DNA from 3 places in the Pseudomonas sp. LRF_L74 genome. Region 2 is predicted to be linked to each of the others. Evidence: predicted binding sites of a transcription regulator. Region 2 holds the regulator's gene; each other region holds the start of a gene.
The links. Region 2 encodes FliA, which starts transcription of late flagellar genes. Its sites were predicted from a motif close to CTAAAGTTTNNNNNNNNNNNGCCGNTAA; they were not measured.

Region 1 (3,275 bases), on a different contig from region 2:
GTTTTCCTGGCGAACGTCGCCAACGCTCGTTCGATGCACTGTGCGGTCTTGCCAAAGGCCTGAAACACATTGTCGCTTATTTCCAGGCCGCCCTGGTCGGCAACGATCAGCATCACCACCCGCTCGTTGCTGGCGATCGAGCGCAGCAGCAGGTGTTCGCTGGGAAACAGGGCTTTCAGGCTGCCGGGCAACAGGGCCGAGAACTTGGCGATATTGGCGGGGGTCAGGCGCAACTGGCCCGGCTTGCTCAATAGATGCTTGAGCACCTGGCTGGTCGCTGGATCGAGGCGCAGTTGCGCCGCTTCCTTCACCAGGCCAACGGCCTGCTGGGCCATCAGGCGGCTCTGGCTGCGGTCGGCCAGAAGAATCAGCGTGCGCGACATTCCGCCGGCTTCCAGTGCCAGGCGGGCGCATTCGGTCAGTTGCAGGACATTACTGAACGGTGACGGGGTGGCCAGCAGGCGGGTGCACTGTTCCTTCCACACGTTGGGTTCGGTCTTCGCCGGCTTGGGGGGCTGCTTGCTGCGCAGGCGGCAATCGCTCCATGGCCAGATCAGGGCGAGGGCCGGATGCCAGAGGCCTGTGACGCTGTGCTGGCGTGCGCTGCTGACGGCATGCTGATGGATGAGTTGCTGGACTTCGCCCAGCGGCACCTGCAGATACAGCCCCGTCAGTTGTTGCCAGCGCAGGGTGTGGGGCGCGCTCCAGTTCTGGTGGCTGGAGATGGCCAGGCCGTTGGCCAGCAGGATGCTGTTGGCCGGCTGGGTGAGCCAGCGCCGCAGGTTGGGATCGGCGTCGAGCATCTGCTGCTGGTGCAACGGGTGCTCGTTGTCGTGCGCGATGTGCAAGGCCTGCACCAGCAGGCGCCGGTCATGGCCCAGCAGGCGATAGCCCTGGACTATCCATTCCGGCAGGCGCCAGCGTTGGGCGACGGTCAGGCCCAGTTGGATAACCGAGACGCCGAGCAGCTCACGCTCGACCCGTCTGGCGGATTCGCCGTCGCCGAGGACCCGGCGTTCCCACTGCTCGAAGTAGTGAGGGTAGGCGTACACCAGTGGCCAGAACGGAGCGAGGAACAGCAGGCTGTTCCAGTGGATTTCCTGCCACAGCCGGGCCAGGCGCGAGGCGAACAGGCCGCTGGCCTGCTGCGAGGCGTGATGACTGATCAGTTGCAGTTGGGCGAGTGCCTGGGGAGGCGGCTCGTTACCGAGCGGCGGCATCTGCGAGACGATGGATTCGGCGCGTTTAAGGCCCAGGCGGTTGAGGGCGACCTCGAGGCTTTCCGACGGCTCGCTGAGGCTGTTGCTGCTTCGATTTGCCGCACGCAGCAAGCCGAGGGCGATGGTCGGGCTGTTCTGGATCAGGTCGGCGATGTCGCGTAGCGAGCGGCGATTGTCGAGCATCGCCCGGCGCACCCGTTCCTGCTGCGTGCTGTCCACGGGCAGGCGTACGCCGTCGAGCTCCTTGAGCCAGGCGTCGAGGGTGCGTGGTGCGTTTTTCGTAGTAGGCATGCAGGTCCGGCCAAAACTGGCTTTTCGCAATAAGTGGCTATAGTCTGGCGCAATAGTTCCGACAAATAGAAGAGCCCGCATGCGGGCCCCTTGAAACCGACCTCTGCAAGCTCATCTACATGGCAAAAATCATCGGCATCATCGTCGTATTCGCCAGCGTCCTTGGCGGCTACGTGCTTTCTCACGGCAAGATTGCCGCCCTTATCCAACCCTTCGAGGTGATGATCATCGGCGGCGCGGCGTTGGGCGCATTCCTGCAGGCCAACCCGGGCAGTGCATTCATGCACATCCTGAAGAAGTCGCTGAAGATGTTTTCTTCGCGCTTCACCCATGCGTTCTACCTGGAAATCCTCAAGCTGCTCTACGAAATCCTCAACAAGAGCCGCCGCGAAGGCATGATGGCCATCGAGGCCGACGTCGAGGACCCAGCCGCCAGCCCGATCTTCAGTAAATATCCGGGCATCCTCAAGGATACGCGGATGACCGAGTTCATCTGCGATTACCTGCGCATCATGTCGTCCGGCAACATGGCACCCCACGAACTGGAGGGCCTGTTCGACATGGAGTTGAACGGCCTGAAGGAGGAACTCGACCACCCTGCCCACGCCGTGGCGCGGATTTCCGATGGCCTGCCAGGCTTCGGGATCGTCGCGGCTGTATTGGGTATCGTGGTGACCATGGCCCTGCTCGGCGAAGTGGCCCAGGCCGAACTCGGCGTGCACGTCGGCGCGGCCCTGGTCGGAACCTTCCTCGGGATTCTCGCCGCCTATGGCTTCTTCGGCCCGCTGGCGGTCAGCCTGGAGCACGACGCCAAGGAAGAGCTGAACGTATTCGAAGCGATCAAGGCCTGCCTGGTGTCCTCGGCTTCCGGCATGCCACCGACGCTGGCCGTCGAGTTCGGGCGCAAGGTGCTGTATCCGGCGCACCGGCCCAGCTTCAGCGAGCTTGAGCAGGCGATGCGCGGTAGCTGACGGATATGGAAAACAACCAGCCGATTATCGTAAAGCGGATCAAGAAGACCGCTGCCGGGCACCATGGCGGTGCCTGGAAGATCGCCTTCGCCGACTTCGCCACGGCGATGATGGCGTTCTTCCTGGTGTTGTGGCTGATGTCCTCGGCTACGCCGGAGCAGAAGAAGGCCATCTCCGGCTACTTCCAGGACCCGGTCGGCTTCACCGAAAGCGCCAGCCCTTACGTCATTGACCTGGGCGGCACGCCCACGCCGGCGCCGGACCGCACCCTCAATCCCGATCTCAAGGATTCGCCGGACGCGCCGGACTCCTCGGTGGATTCGATCAATGACATCAAGGAAACCAAGCCGGATGTCGACGAAGCCGAGAAGCTCGCTGAGCAGATCGAGAAGGAGCGCCTGGAACTGTTGCTCAAGGAGCTGCAGACCAAGATCGACGAGAATCCGCAACTGCAGAACTTCAAGGATCAGATCCTGCTGGAGATCACCCAGGACGGCCTGCGCATCCAGATCACCGACGCCGACAACCGGCCGATGTTCAACCTGGGCAGTGCACAGTTGCAGACCTATTTCGAGGACATCCTGCTGACCCTGGCCGAGACCATCAGGGAAGTGCCGAACAAGATCAGCATCAGTGGCCATACCGACGCCAAGCCGTATTCGGGCAAGGGCGACTTCGGCAACTGGGAGCTCTCGGCCAACCGTGCCAACGCCGCGCGGCGGGCCCTGGTGGCCGGCGGTTATCCGGATGACAGCGTGGCGCGTGTCGTCGGGTTCGCCTCGTCGGCGTTGTT
Region 2 (3,275 bases):
GCGCTGCGTGGTCATGCTCGATACCGGCATAACGATCGACATGGCTGGCCATCAGGACCAGTTTCAACAAATTGCTCTCGACCTCGGTCACCAACTGCGTGACGCGCTTGATGACTTGGCCGGTCAGGTCCTGGAAATCCTGCGCCAACAAAATGTTGTTCAGATAGCCAGAGAGTTTCTGGCTATCACGATCACTTCTGGCAAGAAACAGTTCGATGCGCTTGGCCAGTTCACGGAAGGTATCCGCACTCATCTCGCGGCGCATGAAGCGCCCCCACTCGGCCCCCAGGGTCTTGGCCTCATCGCCCAGATCATTGACCAGCGGCGCGCTCTGCTCGACCAGGTCCATGGTCCGATTGGCCGCCCTCTCGGTCATCTGTACGACGTAGGACAGACGCTCGGTGGCATCGGTGATCTGCGACAGCTCCTGGGAATGAGGGATGTGTGGATCGATCTGGAAATTGACGATCGCATTGTGCAACTCACGGGTAAGCTTGCCCACTTCCTGGTAAAGACCGCGGTCGCGGGCCTCACTGAGTTCCTGGATCAGTTGCGCCGCCTCGCCAAAATTGCCTTTCTCCAGGCTCTCGACGAGTTGATGCGCATGTGTTTTCAGGGTCGATTCGAATTCGCCCGGAGAGTCATCTCTTGCCATAGCGCCCTCGCGACCTACATCAGCCATTAACCCGCTCGAAGATCTTCTCGATCTTCTCTTTCAACACCTGCGCAGTGAAAGGCTTCACCACGTAGCCGTTCACCCCGGCCTGGGCGGCTTCGATGATTTGGTCACGCTTGGCCTCCGCGGTGACCATCAGTACCGGCAGTGTCTTCAGGCGGTCGTCAGCGCGTACCGCGCGCAGCAGGTCGATACCTGTCATGCCCGGCATGTTCCAGTCGGTCACCAGGAAGTCGAAGCTGCCACTCTGCAGCATCGGCAACGCGGTGGTGCCGTCGTCGGCTTCGGCTGTGTTGGTGAATCCCAGATCACGCAAGAGGTTCTTGATGATCCGTCTCATCGTCGAGAAATCATCCACGATGAGTATTTTCATGTTTTTGTCCAAGTCGACCTCCGTACAGTCCTAAACACCAGCGCCCCCGATGGCGTCGCAATCATGAAACCGGCAGCCCTATTGCGCCCGCCACTCTCCCAACCTGGCCCGCAGACGTGCTGCGCACTGGCTGTGCAACTGACTGACACGGGACTCGCTGACCCCAAGGACCTCACCGATTTCCTTGAGATTCAGCTCTTCGTCGTAATACAACGCCAAGACCAGACGTTCGCGCTCCGGCAGGTTGGCGATGGCATCGGCCAGCGCCAACTGGAAGCGCTCGTCTTCCAGTTCATGCAGAGGTTCGGTCTGGGTACTACCAGTGTCTTCATGCAGCCCGCCATGCTCACCGTCCTGCAACAGGTCGTCGAAGCTGAACAGGCGGCTGCCCAAAGTGTCGCCAAGAATGCCGTAGTAATCCTCGAGACTCAATTGGAGTTCGGCCGCAACCTCCTGATCTTTAGCATCTCTTCCGGTTCGCGCTTCGATTGCGCGAATCGCGTCGCTGACCATACGCGTGTTTCGATGCACCGAACGCGGAGCCCAATCGCCCTTGCGCACCTCGTCGAGCATGGCCCCGCGAATGCGGATGCCGGCATAGGTTTCGAAGCTCGCGCCCTTGCCGCCGTCGTATTTCTTGGCGGCCTCGAGCAGGCCGATCATTCCCGCCTGGATCAGGTCGTCGACCTGCACACTGGCGGGCAGGCGGCCCAGCAAGTGGTAGGCGATGCGCTTGACCAGCGGTGCGTAGCGCTCGATCAGTTGGTGCTGGGAATCACGGCCCTGCGCCTTGTTATACATGCGAAGTCCATTGGCTGCTGTCATGCGGTCGATCCCGCGACCGGCTGCTGCACCAGTCGCTCGACGAAGAATTCCAGATGCCCACGCGGGTTGGCCGGCAACGGCCACGTGTCGACTTTCTGGGCAATCGCCTTGAACGCCAGTGCGCATTTCGAGCGCGGGAAAGCTTCGTACACCGCGCGCTGTTTCTGCACGGCCTTGCGCACCGACTCGTCGTACGGCACAGCGCCTACGTATTGCAGGGCCACATCGAGGAAGCGATCGGTCACCTTGGTCAGCTTAGCAAACAGATTGCGCCCTTCCTGAGGGCTGTGGGCCATGTTGGCCAGCACCCGGAAACGGCTCATTCCATAGTCGCGGTTGAGCAGTTTGATCAATGCGTAGGCATCGGTGATCGAAGTCGGCTCATCGCAGACCACCACCACGACCTCCTGCGCCGCGCGCACGAAACTGACCACACCATCGCCGATGCCGGCCGCCGTATCGATCACCAGCACATCGAGGTTGTCGCTGATGTCGCTGAACGCCTGGATCAGGCCGGCATGCTGCATGGGCGAAAGCTGCACCATGCTCTGCGTACCGGACGCCGCCGGGACGATACGAATACCACCCGGCCCCTGGATCAGTACGTCCTTCAGGTCGCACTCACCCGCAATCACATCGGCCAGGGTGCGCTTGGCAGTCAGTCCCAGCAGCACGTCGACGTTGGCCAGGCCAAGGTCGGCGTCCATCAGCATCACGCGTCGACCGAGATCGGCCAGCGCCAGTGACAGATTCACCGACACATTGGTCTTGCCGACGCCGCCCTTGCCGCCGGTCACTGCGATCACCTGTACGGGATGCCTACTACCCATGTTATCTACACACCTTGTCTTGCCTGGACTGGGTATAACGGCCGAAGCGCCGCCACCCTACCTAAACACTAGAACAGAACACAGCGGCAGGCGGTTCAACTCACCCGCCTTGCCGGCTTCTGGTACAGACCGGCGAACATGTCCGCCATGGTCTCCTCGCTGGGCTCTTCCGGCGCCTGCAGGCTGACCGCCCTGCTCACCAGTTGATGCCCGCGTGCGACCTGCAGGTCGTCGGGAATCTTGGGGCCGTCTGCGAGATAGGCTACCGGGAGATGCTGGCTGATGGCCAGTCCTAAAACGTCTCCCAGGCTGGCCGCCTCATCGAGCTTGGTAAGGATACAGCCAGCCAGCCCACAACGCTTGTAACTATGGTAAGCGGCCTTGAGCACCTGCCCCTGGCTGGTTGCCGCCAAGACCAGGTAATTCTTGGCCTTGACGCCACGCCCGGCAAGGCTTTCCAACTGCATGCGCAGGGCCGGATCGTTATTCGGCAGGCCCGCGGTATCAATCAGTACCACCCGCTTGCGCGCCAGAGGCGCCAACGCCTGGACCAGCGACTGGCCGGCATCGA
Region 3 (3,275 bases), on a different contig from region 2:
TGCCATGGCGTTCGATCGGGATGGCGTGCTTCTCGGCGTAGTCCATCAGCTTCTCGCGCGACAGCAGGTCCCACTCGCGCCACGGCGCGATGACCTTGACGCCCGGCTTCAGCGCATAGGCGCCCAGCTCGAAACGCACCTGATCGTTGCCCTTGCCGGTAGCGCCGTGGGAGATGGCGTCGGCGCCGGTCTCGTTGGCGATCTCGATCAGGCGCTTGGCGATCAGCGGACGAGCGATGGAGGTCCCCAGCAGGTACTCGCCTTCATAGATGGTGTTGGCGCGGAACATCGGGAACACGAAATCGCGCACGAACTCTTCGCGCAGATCGTCGATGTAGATTTCCTTGACGCCCATGGCCTGAGCCTTGGCGCGGGCCGGCTCGACCTCCTCGCCTTGGCCGAGGTCGGCGGTGAAGGTCACCACTTCACAGTTATAGGTATCTTGCAGCCATTTGAGGATCACCGAGGTGTCCAGGCCACCGGAATAAGCCAGGACAACCTTCTTTACGTCCGCCATGCCAATCAACTCCCAGGGGGTTGCCACGAAAACCCGCGATTCTACCGGCCACTGCGGACGATTTACAGGGGTGCGACAGCAACGACTGACAAAGCGACAGTCAGGAAATAGCTGCCGGGTTGGCCGGGGCACTCGCCGGCGGTTGGGCGGCCGGGGTCGGAGCGGGCTCGGGAGCACTCGGCGCCTCGCTTGGCGGCACCTTGGACAAGGTCATGGTCACCCGGCGGTTCTTCGTCCGGTTGGCCTCATTGAGGTTCGGCACCAGCGGATAACGCTCGCCATGGAAACGCACGATGATCTGCTCGGCCGGCACGCCGTGGGCCTTGAGGTAATCCTCCACCGCGAGGGCGCGACGCCTGGACGTGTCGCGGTTGGTCAGGCGGCTGCCGCTGTTGTCGGAGTGACCATCCAGCTCGATGCGATTGATGGCCGGGTCCTGCTTCATGAAATCGAGAATGATGTCCAGCTTGGCGCGCGACAGGGCATCGAGCGTTACGCCATTGTCAGGAAACCCGATCTGCGACTTGCTCACCTGGTCGAAGTTGACCGGCAACAGCTTGGCGGTACATGCCAGGTAATCGTGGTAGGCCTGGTTGAACTTGGCCGGCAACAGGCGCACTTCCAGAGGATCGCCACCCACCTGGGTGCGATGGCGCACCACTGGGCTGCGCCCTTCCATCAAGCCAGTCAGCAAACGGCCGGCCTGCTCCTGGGAACTGTTGAACGGCACGGCACCACTGGCAATCACGGTGACCGAGCCCAGGTTGATGTCGCCACGACCTGGCTGCCAGGGCGCGGCCGCAGCCAACAGGGTCGCGGTACCAGCGCCCATCCAGCGGTCATCGGGCTTGAGACGGAACGTCGCCTGCTCGCCAGCGCGCCGGACGAACTCGCCCACCCCGAAATCGGCCACTGGCTGTGACAGGCGGCACTCGAACTTGTCGCCCTCGACCTTCCATTCGACCTTTTCCAAGCGTGTCTGAAAGCTGATGGCCGCCGCCGATGCACTGAAGCCCAGACAAGCCAGCAGACTGAAAAAGGTGATATGAGGCTGGCGCACGATAGGCTCCACGGCAAAAACGGCTATCCCTCCTCATATCGGTCGGCTCCCCGGAAACTTGATAGCCCGTGCCGCGCAAAAGCATTTCCGGTAGCATGCGACCACGTTTGACCCGCCTGGAACTCCCCATGTCCGACCGTTTGACCCTGCTGCGTCCCGACGACTGGCACATCCATCTGCGCGATGGCGCTGCCCTGCCCCATACCGTTGCCGACGCCGCGCGCACCTTCAGCCGCGCCATCATCATGCCCAACCTGGTGCCGCCGGTACGCAATGCCGAACAGGCGGACGCCTACCGCCAGCGCATTCTCGCCGCCCGCCCCGCCGGTAGCCGCTTCGAACCGCTGATGGTGCTGTACCTCACCGACCGCACCACGCCCGATGAAGTACGCGAGGCCAAGGCCAGTGGCTTCGTGCATGCGGCCAAGCTGTACCCGGCCGGCGCCACGACCAACTCCGACTCGGGCGTGACCAGTATCGACAAGATATTCCCGGTCCTGGAAGCCATGGCCGAGGTCGGCATGCTGCTGCTGGTGCATGGTGAAGTCACCCGCCCGGAAGTCGACGTGTTCGATCGGGAAAAACGCTTCATCGATGAACATATGGTCCGTGTGGTCGAGCGTTTCCCGACCCTGAAGATCGTCTTCGAACACATCACCACCCGCGATGCCGCCCAGTTCGTCACCGCGGGCCCGGCCAACCTCGGGGCGACCATCACCGTCCATCACCTGCTCTACAACCGCAACCACATGCTGGTCGGCGGCATTCGCCCGCACTTCTATTGCCTGCCGATCCTCAAGCGCAACACCCACCAGGAAGCCCTGCTGGATGCGGCTACCAGCGGCAATCCGAAGTTCTTTATCGGCACCGACTCGGCCCCCCACGCCCAGCATGCCAAGGAAGCCGCCTGCGGCTGTGCTGGCTGCTACACCGCCTACGCTGCCATCGAGCTGTATGCCGAAGCCTTCGAGCAGCGCAACGCGCTGGACAAGCTGGAAGCCTTCTCCAGCCACTTCGGCCCGGACTTCTATGGCATGCCGCGCAACACCGACCACATCACCCTGGTCCGCGAGGACTGGAAGGCTCCGGCCAGCCTGCCGTTCGGCGAGCTGACCGTGATTCCGCTACGTGCTGGCGAGCCCCTGCGCTGGCGCCTGCTGGAGGATAACGCGTGAGCGAAGAAAACTTCGACGACGAACTCGACGGCAGCCTGCCATCTGGCCCGCGCCACCCGATGGCGGCACGTTTCCGTGGCTACCTGCCGGTGGTCGTGGACGTCGAGACCGGCGGCTTCAACGCCGCCACCGACGCCCTGCTGGAGATCGCAGCGACCACCATCGCCATGGACGAAGGCGGCTTTCTCTATCCGGATCACACCCATTTCTTCCGGGTCGAACCGTTCGAGGGCGCCAACATCGAACAGGCGGCCTTGGAGTTCACCGGGATCAAACTCGATCATCCGCTGCGCCAGGCGGTCAGCGAGGAGCACGCGCTGACGGAAATCTTCCGCGGCCTGCGCAAGTCGATCAAGGCCAACGGCTGCAAGCGCGCGATCCTGGTCGGCCACAACAGCAGCTTCGACCTGGGCTTCCTCAATGCCGCCGTGGCCCGCTGCGAGATGAAGCGCAATCCGTTCCATCCGTTCTCCAGCTTCGACACCGCGACGCTGGCCGGCCTCGCCTACGGCCAGACAGTATT

Region 1: motA (flagellar motor stator protein MotA) is a predicted target of FliA. The motif match lies at 1,549-1,576, and genes of this name have one in related genera.
Region 3: ACSZPK_RS13785 (flagellar protein MotY) is a predicted target of FliA. The motif match lies at 1,613-1,640, and genes of this name have one in related genera.

Annotation. Positions count from the first base shown of each region.
Region 1 is NZ_CBFFRH010000006.1:253,840-257,114, forward strand. Features, by position in the region: gene ACSZPK_RS16945 (HDOD domain-containing protein) at 1-1,511, opposite strand, end outside; gene motA (flagellar motor stator protein MotA) at 1,631-2,482, shown strand; gene motB (flagellar motor protein MotB) at 2,488-3,275, shown strand, end outside.
Region 2 is NZ_CBFFRH010000013.1:69,099-72,373, reverse strand. Features, by position in the region: gene ACSZPK_RS24725 (protein phosphatase CheZ) at 1-655, opposite strand, end outside; gene ACSZPK_RS24720 (chemotaxis response regulator CheY) at 675-1,049, opposite strand; gene fliA (RNA polymerase sigma factor FliA) at 1,128-1,874, opposite strand; gene fleN (flagellar synthesis regulator FleN) at 1,871-2,704, opposite strand; gene flhF (flagellar biosynthesis protein FlhF) at 2,800-3,275, opposite strand, start outside.
Region 3 is NZ_CBFFRH010000005.1:32,743-36,017, reverse strand. Features, by position in the region: gene ACSZPK_RS13790 (argininosuccinate synthase) at 1-517, opposite strand, end outside; gene ACSZPK_RS13785 (flagellar protein MotY) at 618-1,577, opposite strand; gene pyrC (dihydroorotase) at 1,706-2,752, shown strand; gene rnt (ribonuclease T) at 2,749-3,275, shown strand, end outside.